Linked DNA regions of Hahella chejuensis KCTC 2396. The protein of the gene in region 2 interacts with the protein of the main gene of each other region in a pairwise test. Links are inferred from orthologs where the notes say so. Each region holds a gene or a part of one and is shown on either strand. Other genes may lie near its edges.

Region 1 (6,799 bases), 4.4 Mb from region 2 along the record:
AGGCTTGGATGAAGGTCTCAGAATCTTCGAAGAAATCAAGCGCACATTTAACGTGCCTGTCATCACTGATATTCATGAGCCGCATCAGGCGCAACCGGTAGCGGAAGTGGCCGATATTATTCAACTGCCAGCCTTTTTGTCGCGACAAACTGATCTTGTCGCCGCGATGGCGCGGACAGGGTGTCCGGTCAATATCAAGAAGGCTCAGTTTCTGGCTCCTCAAGAAATGAAGCACATTCTGAGCAAATGTGAAGAGGCTGGGAATGATCAACTGATCCTCTGTGAACGGGGCTCCTCTTTCGGTTACAACAATCTGGTGGTCGATATGCTTGGCTTTGGCATTATGAAGCAGTTCGGCTATCCAGTATTTTTTGATGTGACGCATTCGCTGCAGATGCCGGGTGGACTGTCGAGTTCCGCTGGCGGTCGCAGAGAACAGGTCGTGCAATTAGCCCGTTCAGGGATGGCTGTTGGATTGGCGGGGCTGTTCCTGGAGGCGCATCCTGATCCTGATGTTGCGAAGTGTGACGGCCCTTGTGCGTTACGCTTGTCCCAACTCGAACCGTTTTTGGCGCAAATGAAAGCGCTGGACGATATGGTCAAACAATTTCCCAATATTGATACTGCGTGAGGAAGGGTGGGTTGTCGTGACGCTTAAATAAGCGGTCGAATTAATTGCTTATGGAGCGGTCCCGGTAGCTGCAATAACCACAATAATTATTGATTCCGAAACATTACCAACTGTTACAGGAGAAATTGAGATATGGCGGAAATAGTAGATGTGCGCGCCCGAGAGGTGCTTGACTCTCGCGGTAATCCCACCGTTGAAGCGGATGTGGTGCTGAAGTCTGGCGTTGTTGGCTCCGCATGCGCGCCGTCAGGGGCTTCCACAGGTTCTCGCGAAGCTTTGGAATTGCGTGATAAAGATCCTGCGCGTTACATGGGTAAAGGCGTATTGAAGGCCGTCGATGCAGTTAATACTTCGATTCGCTCCGCTTTGATTGGCAGGGATGCGAGAGAACAGCGTGAGCTGGATCGCATCATGATTGATCTGGATGGCACTGAAAATAAAGCCAATTTGGGCGCCAATGCGATTTTGGCGGTGTCTTTGGCGGCTGCGAAGGCGGCGGCGCAAGAAAAAGGCGTGCCTCTCTACGCACATATTGCAGACATCAATGGTACGTCTGGCCAGTACTCTATGCCTGTGCCAATGATGAACATTCTCAATGGTGGAGAGCATGCAGACAATAATGTCGATATTCAGGAGTTCATGGTCCAGCCAGTGGGTGTGGCCAGCTTCCGTGAAGCGCTGCGTGTTGGCGCCGAAATTTTTCACAATCTGAAGAAAGTTTTGCACGACAAGGGGCTGAATACGGCTGTCGGAGACGAGGGTGGCTTCGCCCCTAATTTGCCATCTAATGAAGCGGCGCTGGCGGCGATTGAAGAGGCTGTCACCAAAGCAGGCTACAAGCTTGGTTCTGATGTGACCCTGGCGCTGGACTGTGCGTCTTCTGAGTTTTACAAAGATGGTCAGTACAATCTTTCTGGTGAGGGTAAAGTTTTCTCATCCGAAGAGTTTGCTGATTATTTGGGAGATTTGTCTCAACGTTATCCAATCGTCTCCATTGAAGACGGGATGGATGAGAGTGACTGGGACGGTTGGGCGGCTTTGACCAGAAAGCTGGGAGATAAGGTGCAGTTAGTAGGAGACGATTTGTTTGTTACTAACACCAAGATCCTCAAGCAAGGTATTGATAAAGGTATCGCCAACTCCATTTTGATTAAGTTCAACCAGATCGGCAGTCTGTCTGAAACGCTGGATGCTATCAAAATGGCGAAAGATGCCGGTTTTACGGCGGTAATCTCTCACCGTTCTGGCGAAACTGAAGATACAACCATTGCAGACTTGGCTGTTGCTACTAGTGCAGGACAAATCAAAACTGGCTCATTGTGTCGCTCAGACCGTGTGGCGAAGTACAACCGTTTGCTGCGAATCGAAGAAGAGCTGGCTGGCAGTGCGCCTTATCGTGGCCTTAAAGAGATTAAAGGGCAGGAGTAACCACTGTTCAAAAAAGGAGGGCGCGAGCCCTCCTTTTTGCTGTCAGGGATCTGCTAACGGGGGAGTGTGAAAACTTTTTAAATAAAAGTTAAAAAATGGAGTTGACGTGAAAGAGTAGGTGCGTATAATGCGCCCCACTTCGACGGGGAAGCCGGTCGGAAGGGAGGGAGAAGCGGATTCGAGAGAATCGGCGGCGCTAAAAAGGAGTTGACACTGAAGATTGAAAGTGTAGAATGCGCGCCTCGGTCGGAGAGAGTCTCCGAAAGAGAAAGTTCTTTAAAAAGTTAATCAAGCAATTTGTTGTGGGCGCTAACTGAGGCGGATCTGGAAAAGATTAAGTCTTAAGTTAGTGACTCGTACAATTCATGAGTGAGCAATCACTCAAGAGTACAGTAGTTTTAACTTGAGCAAGATTAAGAATCTTACTGATTCACACTCTTTAAACTGAAGAGTTTGATCATGGCTCAGATTGAACGCTGGCGGCAGGCTTAACACATGCAAGTCGAGCGGTAACAGTCCTTCGGGAGCTGACGAGCGGCGGACGGGTGAGTAAAGCATAGGAATCTGCCTGTTAGAGGGGGATAGCCCGGGGAAACTCGGATTAATACCGCATACGCCCTACGGGGGAAAGCAGGGGATCTTCGGACCTTGCGCTAACAGATGAGCCTATGTCGGATTAGCTAGTTGGTAGGGTAAGAGCCTACCAAGGCGACGATCCGTAACTGGTCTGAGAGGATGATCAGTCACACTGGAACTGAGACACGGTCCAGACTCCTACGGGAGGCAGCAGTGGGGAATATTGGACAATGGGGGCAACCCTGATCCAGCCATGCCGCGTGTGTGAAGAAGGCCTTCGGGTTGTAAAGCACTTTCAGTGGGGAGGAAAGGGCAGTTGCTAATATCAGCTGCAGTTGACGTTACCCACAGAAGAAGCACCGGCAAACTCCGTGCCAGCAGCCGCGGTAATACGGAGGGTGCGAGCGTTAATCGGAATTACTGGGCGTAAAGCGCGCGTAGGCGGTTGCTTAAGCTAGGTGTGAAATCCCCGGGCTCAACCTGGGAACTGCACTTAGAACTGGGCGACTAGAGTTTTGGAGAGGAGGGTAGAATTCCAGGTGTAGCGGTGAAATGCGTAGAGATCTGGAGGAATACCAGTGGCGAAGGCGGCCCTCTGGCCAAAAACTGACGCTGAGGTGCGAAAGCGTGGGGAGCAAACAGGATTAGATACCCTGGTAGTCCACGCCGTAAACGATGAGAACTAGCCGTTGGGGTCCTTAGAGACTTTAGTGGCGCAGCTAACGCGATAAGTTCTCCGCCTGGGGAGTACGGCCGCAAGGTTAAAACTCAAATGAATTGACGGGGGCCCGCACAAGCGGTGGAGCATGTGGTTTAATTCGAAGCAACGCGAAGAACCTTACCTGGCCTTGACATCCAGAGAACTTTCCAGAGATGGATTGGTGCCTTCGGGAACTCTGAGACAGGTGCTGCATGGCTGTCGTCAGCTCGTGTTGTGAAATGTTGGGTTAAGTCCCGTAACGAGCGCAACCCTTGTCCCTATTTGCCAGCACTTCGGGTGGGAACTTTAGGGAGACTGCCGGTGACAAACCGGAGGAAGGTGGGGACGACGTCAAGTCATCATGGCCCTTACGGCCAGGGCTACACACGTGCTACAATGGGGCGTACAGAGGGTTGCGAAGCCGCGAGGTGGAGCTAATCTCTTAAAGCGTCTCGTAGTCCGGATTGGAGTCTGCAACTCGACTCCATGAAGTCGGAATCGCTAGTAATCGCGAATCAGAATGTCGCGGTGAATACGTTCCCGGGCCTTGTACACACCGCCCGTCACACCATGGGAGTGGGTTGCACCAGAAGTAGCTAGTCTAACCTTCGGGGGGACGGTTACCACGGTGTGATTCATGACTGGGGTGAAGTCGTAACAAGGTAGCCGTAGGGGAACCTGCGGCTGGATCACCTCCTTAAACGATATCCAACTGTCTCAGTTTGGCGTCCACAACAAATTGCTTGATTGGCGAGTAGAGAGCTTACTTAAGGGTCATCAGACCCGTGACGCAATCGCGAGATTGCAAGTTCTGGGTCTGTAGCTCAGGTGGTTAGAGCGCACCCCTGATAAGGGTGAGGTCGGTGGTTCAAGTCCACCCAGACCCACCAGAATTTCCTTTTTCTTGGTGAATAACTGAGTGTGATTAGGAAGATTATGGGGCTGTAGCTCAGCTGGGAGAGCGCCTGCCTTGCACGCAGGAGGTCAGCGGTTCGATCCCGCTCAGCTCCACCATTCATAGAATGGTAGTAGTACGGTTGACGATTAAGTAAGTGAAGTCTGACGTATCAGATGATAGAAACGAATACAGCATGAAAGTTTCAGAAAGATGACTGTATTGGTTTCTGGCATTTGGTCAGAGAAGCTCTTTAACAATTTGGATAAGCAAAGTAAAAACCAACGTGGTGACAGATGAAGTTTATTTGTCACTCAACGGATAGGTTTTACTGAGTAGTTATACTCAAGCGCAATATCGGCGAATTATTGTTACGGTGAAACCAGCGCTGTGTGGCTTGAAGTGATGGCAGTAATGAAATTACTTCGGGTTATATGGTCAAGTGAATAAGCGCATACGGTGGATGCCTTGGCAACTGGAGGCGATGAAAGACGTGAAAGCCTGCGATAAGCGTCGGCGAGGTGGCAAATAACCTTTGACCCGGCGATCTCTGAATGGGGAAACCCACCTGATTTATCAGGTATCCTGCACTGAATCCATAGGTGTAGGAGGCGAACCGGGGGAACTGAAACATCTAAGTACCCCGAGGAAAAGAAATCAACCGAGATTCCCTCAGTAGCGGCGAGCGAACGGGGATCAGCCCTTAAGCTTTGTGACAGATAGGAGAACGCTCTGGAAAGTGCGGCCATAGTGGGTGACAGCCCCGTATCTGAAATCTTATCAAAGTGAAATCGAGTAGGTCGGGACACGTGTTATCTTGACTGAATATGGGGGGACCATCCTCCAAGGCTAAATACTCCCAGTTGACCGATAGTGAACCAGTACCGTGAGGGAAAGGCGAAAAGAACCCCTGTGAGGGGAGTGAAATAGAACCTGAAACCGTATGCGTACAAGCAGTGGGAGCAGATTTATTCTGTGACTGCGTACCTTTTGTATAATGGGTCAGCGACTTACGTTTAGTGGCGAGCTTAACCGAATAGGGGAGGCGTAGGGAAACCGAGTCTGAATAGGGCGAATTAGTCGCTAGGCGTAGACCCGAAACCGAGTGATCTAGCCATGGGCAGGTTGAAGGTTGAGTAACATCAACTGGAGGACCGAACCGAAATCTGTTGAAAAAGATTCGGATGACTTGTGGCTGGGGGTGAAAGGCCAATCAAACTCGGAGATAGCTGGTTCTCCCCGAAAGCTATTTAGGTAGCGCCTCGGACGAACGCCTACGGGGGTAGAGCACTGTTTGGGCTAGGGGGTCATCTCGACTTACCAACCCCATGCAAACTCCGAATACCGTAGAGTGATATCCGGGAGACACACGGCGGGTGCTAACGTCCGTCGTGAAGAGGGAAACAACCCAGACCGCCAGCTAAGGCCCCCAAGTCCATGTTAAGTGGGAAACGATGTGGGAAGGCAGAGACAGCTAGGAGGTTGGCTTAGAAGCAGCCACCCTTTAAAGAAAGCGTAATAGCTCACTAGTCGAGTCGGCCTGCGCGGAAGATGTAACGGGGCTCAAACATGGCGCCGAAGCTGCGGATTCATCCAATGGATGAGTGGTAGGGGAGCGTTCTGTAAGCTGATGAAGGTGTGTCGAGAGGCATGCTGGAGGTATCAGAAGTGCGAATGCTGACATGAGTAACGATAATGCGGGTGAAAAACCCGCACGCCGGAAGACCAAGGGTTCCTGCGCAACGCTAATCGGCGCAGGGTGAGTCGGCCCCTAAGGCGAGACCGAAAGGTGTAGTCGATGGGAAATCGGTTAAAATTCCGATACTTTGTATTGCTGCGATGGGGGGACGGAGAAGGCTAGGTCAGCCTGGGATTGGTAGTCCAGGTTTAAGCCTGTAGGCAGTGTGTTTAGGCAAATCCGGACACACAATGCTGAGGGGTAATGACGAGCTCTCTTTAAGAGAGTGAAGTGATTGATGCCCAGCTTCCAGGAAAAGCCTCTAAGCTTCAGGCAATACAAAACCGTACCCCAAACCGACACAGGTGGTCAGGTAGAGAATACCAAGGCGCTTGAGAGAACTCGGGTGAAGGAACTAGGCAAAATGGTGCCGTAACTTCGGGAGAAGGCACGCCGTCATGTACGTGAAAGCCTTGCGGCTGGAGCGGAAGGCGGTCGAAGATACCAGGCCCCTGCGACTGTTTATTAAAAACACAGCACTCTGCAAACACGAAAGTGGACGTATAGGGTGTGACGCCTGCCCGGTGCCGGAAGGTTAATTGATGGGGTTAGCGTAAGCGAAGCTCTTGATCGAAGCCCCGGTAAACGGCGGCCGTAACTATAACGGTCCTAAGGTAGCGAAATTCCTTGTCGGGTAAGTTCCGACCTGCACGAATGGCGTAACGATGGGGGCGCTGTCTCCACCCGAGACTCAGTGAAATTGAAATCGCTGTGAAGATGCAGTGTATCCGCGGCTAGACGGAAAGACCCCGTGAACCTTTACTATAGCTTCACAGTGGACTTTGAACCTGCTTGTGTAGGATAGGTGGGAGGCTTTGAAGCGAGGACGCC
Region 2 (6,681 bases):
GCAACGGCGATGACGTGCTGTTGGGCGGCGACGGCGACGACATGCTGGTGGGCGGCTTGGGCGCGGACGTGTTGCACGGCGGCGCAGGCAATGACGTGCTGAACGGAGAGCGGGGCGCGGACGTCTTTGAGTTCAACCTGGGCGACGGTCAGGACCTGATCCACAACTATGACGATGATCACAGTCTGGTGAACCGCCTGAAGTTAGGCGCGGGGATCAAGAAAGAGGACCTGAGCTTTACGCGTCATGGCGAGGACCTGGTGATCACGATAGGAACCGGCGGCGAGCAGGTGAGGATGAAGAACCACTACTCCAGTCGGGTTGAGTATCAGGTTGAAGAGATCGAGATCGCAGGAACGGCGATGCTGCTGCAGGATCTGTTGAAAGAACAGAGCGAAGTGAAGATTGCGGGCCTGACGGAAGGGAATGACACGGTGTATGGAACGCACGAGCGCAATCGCATGGAAGGCTTGGGCGGGAATGACATCCTGATGGCCCAGGGCGGTGATGACGAGCTGCTAGGGGGCGCGGGCGACGACACGCTGAAAGGCGAGTTGGGCGACGACCGTCTGGAAGGCGGAGAAGGAAACGACCGCTTGGAAGGCGGCAACGGCGATGACGTGCTGTTGGGCGGCGCGGGCGATGACGTGCTGGTGGGCGGCATGGGCGCGGACGTGTTGCACGGCGGCGCAGGCAATGACGTGCTGAACGGAGAGCGTGGCGCGGACGTCTTTGAGTTCAACTTGGGCGATGGCCAGGACCTGATTCACAACTATGACGATGACCATAGTTTGGTGAATCGCCTGAAGTTAGGCGCGGGGATCAAGAAAGAGGACCTGAGCTTTGCGCGCCATGGCGAGGATCTGGTGATAACGATCGGAACCGGCGGCGAGCAGGTGACGATGAAGAGCCACTACTCCCGTCGAGTTGAGTATCAGGTTGAAGAGATCGAGATCGCAGGAACGGCGATGCTGCTGCAGGATCTGTTGAAAGAGCAGAGCGAAGTGAAGATTGCGGGTCTGACGGAAGGGAATGACGTGGCGTATGGGACGAACGAGCGTAATCGCATGGAAGGGTTGGGCGGGAACGACATCCTGATAGGCGAAGGCGGAGATGACGAGCTGCTGGGCGGCGCGGGCGACGACACGCTGAATGGCGGCTTGGGTGACGACCGTCTGGAAGGCGGGGAAGGAAACGACCGTTTGGAAGGAAAAGAGGGCGACGACGTATTGCTGGGCGGCGCGGGCGATGACGTGCTGGTGGGCGGCATGGGCGCGGACGTGTTGCACGGCGGCGCAGGCAATGACGTGCTGAACGGAGAGCGGGGCGCGGACGTCTTTGAGTTCAACCTGGGCGACGGTCAGGACCTGATCCACAACTATGACGACGATCACAGTCTGGTGAACCGCCTGAAGTTAGGCGCGGGGATCAAGAAAGAGGACCTGAGCTTTACGCGTCATGGCGAGGACCTGGTGATCACGATAGGAACCGGCGGCGAGCAGGTGACGATGAAGAACCACTACTCCCGTCGAGTTGAGTATCAGGTTGAAGAGATCGAGATCGAAGGAACGGCGATGCTGCTGCAGGACCTGTTGAAAGAGCAGAGCGAAGTGAAGATCGCGGGTCTGACGGAAGGGAATGACGTGGCGTATGGGACGAACGAGCGTAATCGCATGGAAGGGTTGGGCGGGAACGACATCCTGATAGGCGAAGGCGGAGATGACGAGCTGCTGGGCGGCGCGGGCGACGACACGCTGAATGGCGGCTTGGGTGACGACCGTCTGGAAGGCGGGGAAGGAAACGACCGTTTGGAAGGAAAAGAGGGCGACGACGTGTTGCTGGGCGGCGCGGGCGATGACGTGCTGGTGGGCGGCATGGGCGCGGACATTCTGCACGGCGGCGCAGGCAATGACGTGCTGAATGGAGAGCGTGGCGCGGACGTCTTTGAGTTCAACCTGGGCGACGGCCAGGATCAGATCCATAACTACGATGACGATCACAGTTTGACAAACCGTCTTAACCTTGGAGAGGGAATCGAAGCTGAAAACCTTTGGCTCACTCGCAATGGTAATGCCCTTGATATTCAACTACTCGGCTCTTCCGGTGATAGCGTTCGTATCAATAATTGGTACGCAAATAGCTATTACCAAATCGAAGAAATCCACACCCAGGACGCCATGCTTGACCACTCCAAAGTGGAGGCGCTAGTCAACGCCATGGCCGCTTTCGGCGCGCCATCAGGTGGAGAGATTACGTTGACTGACGAAGAGCGCAGTCAGGTGAACGCGGCGATAGCTGCGGCTTGGCAACCTTCCTGATCTATCTCGTTTGAAGCAGGCGTCTTAGCGCCTGTTTCTCTCTGCTAACTGCAAATAAAAAAGGCCGTCTTCTGCTATTGCTGCAGGGACGGCCTTTGTTTTTCTGATGAATCTTGGTTTGAGTTACTTCAACTCAATGAGCGAGTCCATGACCCAATCCGGATTGGCGTCGCGGATGTCTTCGCCGTGGTTGTAGCCGTAAGTGACGCAGGCGATTTTCATATTCGCGTGACGGGCGGCCAGTACATCATTGATGGAGTCGCCAATCATCAACGTAGAGCCTGGCTGCGCCTGTAAGGCTTCGCATGCATGCAAGAGTGGGGTTGGGTCTGGCTTTTTGACGGGCAGGGAGTCGCCGGACAAACTGATGGCGAAGTACTGCTCCAGTTTGAGGGCCTGCAGTATCGGTTGAGTGAAGCGGGCGGGCTTGTTGGTGACAATCCCCATCGCAACGCCTTGATCGCGCCAATGTTGCAACAACTCTTCCGCGCCAGGATAAATGCGGGTGCGCACGCAGCAGTATTCGTCATAGCGATCATAGAAGATCGACGCCGCACTCTGGAATTGCGCCTCTGCAACCTGTTGTGGCTCTTCCAGCTCCAATGCGTGCGCCAATGCCCGTTTGATCAGCATCGGCGCACCATTGCCCACCCATTCCCGCACTAACGCTTCTCCCGCTGCGCTGAAACCGGATTCCAGCAACATGAAATCTACCGCATCCGCCAAATCAGGCGCTGAGTCAATCAGCGTGCCGTCCAGATCGAATAACGCCAATTGTGGCAGGCCGTTTTCATAACTGGGGATCAAAAGGTCTGGCATGCTTCCGTTATTTCCTTGTCGCTACTGGTTTAAACGGACTGCGCCAAAGCAATCTGGTCGCGCATTTTGGCGATGGTCGCGGCGTAGTCGTCGGTATTGAAGATGGCGGAGCCAGCGACAAAGGTATCTGCCCCAGCGGCCGCGATTTCGCGGATGTTGTCCACTTTCACGCCGCCATCGATTTCCAGGCGAATTGGTAAGCCGCTGGCGTCGATTTTTGCGCGCGCCTCACGCAATTTGTTCAGGGTCGCGGGGATGAAAGCCTGTCCGCCGAAGCCGGGGTTGACGGACATTAATAGCACCATATCCAACTTATCCATTACATAATCCATATAATGCAAGGGCGAGGCGGGGTTGAACACCAGGCCGGCTTTACAGCCGCCATCACGAATCAGTTGCAGGGAGCGGTCAATGTGTTCGGAGGCTTCCGGATGAAAGGTAATATAGGTCGCGCCGGCTTCAATGAAGGAAGCGATCATCGCGTCAACCGGCTTGACCATCAGATGCACGTCGATAGGGGCTGTCACGCCATGTTTCCTCAAGGCTGAACACACCATTGGGCCAATGGTGAGATTCGGCACATAGTGATTGTCCATGACATCGAAATGCACGATGTCCGCTCCCGCTTCCAGCACGTTGACAACTTCCTCGCCTAATCTGGCGAAGTCTGCGGACAAAATCGAAGGAGCGATCAATGGATCAGCCATGGGAAAAGTCTCCGGTAAGATTGAGGCGCCGTCGCCGCATTGGCGTCCGGTCGCGGTCGCTTGAAATGCGGGGTATTGTATCGTGCTATGCTTTCAAAACACAGGTCGGCGCAAAGCGCTGGTCGAAATGTGCAGCAAGCGTATGGGCGCTGTTTTATGACGAAAATGCTCGCCGGAATTATTTTGGGGTGTTTGGTCTTTGGCCATGTTCCCGCGTATGCGGAGGAAAAGGCTGGTGCGGAAAAGAAATCTGCGCCTGTAACGAACCAGAGAGACTCGGCGCCGAATCCACAGGTAAATATGCTGCTTTCCCTGGCGAAGAGTCTTCCGGGCAGTCAAGTGTTATGGCTCAACGGCAAACAGGGCGACGCCAGCGCCATGCTGGCCTTATACCGACCTGCGAATGTGGCGGAGCAACAAGGTGCGGTTATGTTGCTGCATGATCGCGGACAGCATCCTGACTGGCCGCAGTTTATCCACTCGCTGCGAAATGAGTTGCCGGATGAAGGCTGGCACACGCTGTCTATTGCGCTTACTCCTCCGGCAGAGGCTAAAACGCCAAAGCGCGTTTTGCTGTCAGCGAGCGATAAAGAGTTTCCCTATGCGCCGAAGAAGCCTGCGGCAGATAACGCCCCGGAGAAAAGCAGTACACGCCAGTTGGAAACGTTAACGCCGGAGCAACTGGCGGAGACCAATGAAGCGACCGAACAGCTCGAACAGCAGCAGGCGGTTGAAGGTGTGGATATTGATGTCAGCGGGGAAGGGGATACGGTCGAAGAGACTGCAGAGAAGCCTGTGGAAGCGACTGTTGGAAATACTGAAAGGATCGAGTTGGGCATGCAGCAGCTGAGTGCGTTCGGGCAGGAAAACAAGGTGCTGCTCGGCGTTGGCAGCGGTGTTGACGCTATGCTGCGCTATGTTCTGGCGAATCCGCAAAGCATGGCTTCAGGACTATCCATGGTATGGATCAATGCGGAGGTCAGTGAGGGGCTGCTGGACGAAATTAAAGAAAAAGCGCAGGGCTTTTTCTCGTTGCAAGTGCTTGATCTGTATGACTCCGCTCTGGACCTGCAAAGCCGGAACGCCATGCAGCGACGGGATTTCGCACGCCGCAACGGCATGGAAGGCTATCGAGTCGAGGGAATGAGTGGGCTGAGCCTGATTCCCTCGTCTGAGAATGGACAGGTGACGCGAAAGGTGGAAAGTTGGCTGACTTTTCATGCGCCAGGCATGAAGAAGCAGACTAAACGGCTTTGAGCGCGCTTTTGATTTGGGCGTAGGCCTGCTGAATCTGTTGCGCCGTTACTTTGGCGCGTTCCACTTCATTAATCGGCGCCCCGCGCGCCGTGAGTTTATCGGGATGGAACTGATTCATCAGGCGGCGATAGGCTTGTTTGATCTGCTGTGCGTTGGCGTTTTCGCTGATTCCAAGAATGCGATAAGCATCGCTGAGGCTATGCTTTTGTGAATGGCCTTGCTGATGACGCGCCTTGAGGATTTCCTGAAAGATGAACTCGAACTCACTGTGGCTGATTCCCAGACCCTGTCGCAGCGTTTCCAGAGCGTTGCGTGTGGCCGGGCCCGGATCGCCCTCCGAGATCGCCACTTGAATGGACAGGTTCAGCAGCAAGGCGATGTTATAGGGATGGAAGCGATTCGCCTGGCGAAACGCGCGAGCTTCCGTCGCCAAATCGAAATCTCTGGCGGCGCCTCTGAAAAAAGCTTCGCGGCTGCGTTTTTGACGCGTTGCGTCCAGGTCAAGAAAGTGGGCGAGACTCATGGCGCGGGCTGCCAGAACAGTTTGCGCGTCGTCTTTATGCGCTTCCATCGAGCGGCTGATTCCCCCCAGTATGCGGAACAGGCTGTTCAGGGTGCGGGCGCTGTCGTGATGATTGAAACTGAAGCGCCATCCCGGGGTGAAAGGTTGCATGGTCTGGTCAAATTTGTCGCCCAGCCAGATGCCGAAGGCGGCGCCGAAAGGACCGCCGGACATGAATCCCATTACACTGCCGAAAAACTTACCCCACCACATCGTGCGCTCCTGTGCGTGATTGCGGCCATGGCGTTTACAGCTGCGCCTGAATGAACTCTTAAAAAGTGCTTGTGCAGAATGCGATCAAAAGGCGGCTTTCGTCAACTGTTCATCCAGCCACTGCAAACGATCCGGCGTGCCGATATCAAACCATAGTCCATTGAAACGCTCGCCGCTGACTTTGCCTTTGGTGATCGCCGCCCGCAGAACGGGAGCCAATGGATAAACGCCATTGGGTACGCCGGTGAACAGGCTGGGGCGGTATACGCCTATGCCTGAAAAGGTCAGTTTGCTTGGTCCGCGGGGAAGAACTCGCTCGCCATCGCCCAGCTGGAAGTCGCCGGTTTGGTTGTGGGAGGGGTTATCCACCAGCACCAGATGGGCAAGGTCTTCGCTTGAAAGTGGGCGATTAACCAAGCCGGAGAAATTGTAGTTGCTCCAAATGTCGCCATTCACCACCACGAATGGACTGTCCGCGCCATCGTCCAATAGCGGCAAGGCTTTCTTTATACCGCCGGCGGTCTCCAATGGCGAGCCTTCCGGGGAGTAGTGAATGCTTACCCCAAATCCCGATCCGTCACCCAGAAACTGCTCAAGTTTATCTCCGTGCCAAGCGTGATTGATAACCAGCTCGGTGACGCCGGCGCGCTTCAGCGCATCGATAATATGTTCGATCAGGGACTTATCTCCCGCCTGTAAAAGCGGCTTAGGTAGATTTTCGGTCAATGGCCGCATGCGCGTTCCGAGACCTGCGGCTAGAATCATTGCGCGCATAGGACAACCTCCGGGTTGCTTTCCAGTAGTC

The links.
Region 1: the proteins of rpe (region 2) and eno interact in binary tests that used the Escherichia coli proteins (3 or more experiments, as listed by UniProt). The link is inferred for Hahella chejuensis KCTC 2396 from one-to-one orthologs.

The regions. Positions count from the first base shown.
Region 1 is NC_007645.1:1,897,529-1,904,327, forward strand. What follows is about bases 1-2,911. They hold eno (phosphopyruvate hydratase), read left to right. Parts: upstream 1-763; coding sequence 764-2,059; downstream 2,060-2,911. Other genes in these bases: kdsA (3-deoxy-8-phosphooctulonate synthase), read left to right, coding at 1-631. UniProt on the Escherichia coli protein: Catalyzes the reversible conversion of 2-phosphoglycerate (2-PG) into phosphoenolpyruvate (PEP). It is essential for the degradation of carbohydrates via glycolysis.
Region 2 is NC_007645.1:6,247,141-6,253,821, reverse strand. Bases 2,006-4,798 are described here. They hold rpe (ribulose-phosphate 3-epimerase), read right to left. Parts: upstream 3,845-4,798; coding sequence 3,167-3,844; downstream 2,006-3,166. Other genes in these bases: HCH_RS27480 (DUF3530 family protein), read left to right, coding at 4,001-4,798; HCH_RS27490 (phosphoglycolate phosphatase), read right to left, coding at 2,442-3,137; HCH_RS34910 (calcium-binding protein), read left to right, coding at 2,006-2,318. In the rest of the region: more of HCH_RS34910, read left to right, coding at 1-2,005; more of HCH_RS27480, read left to right, coding at 4,799-5,101; co-chaperone DjlA, read right to left, coding at 5,088-5,876; N-acetylmuramate alpha-1-phosphate uridylyltransferase MurU, read right to left, coding at 5,961-6,650; HCH_RS27465 (aminoglycoside phosphotransferase family protein), read right to left, coding at 6,638-6,681. UniProt on the Escherichia coli protein: Catalyzes the reversible epimerization of D-ribulose 5-phosphate to D-xylulose 5-phosphate.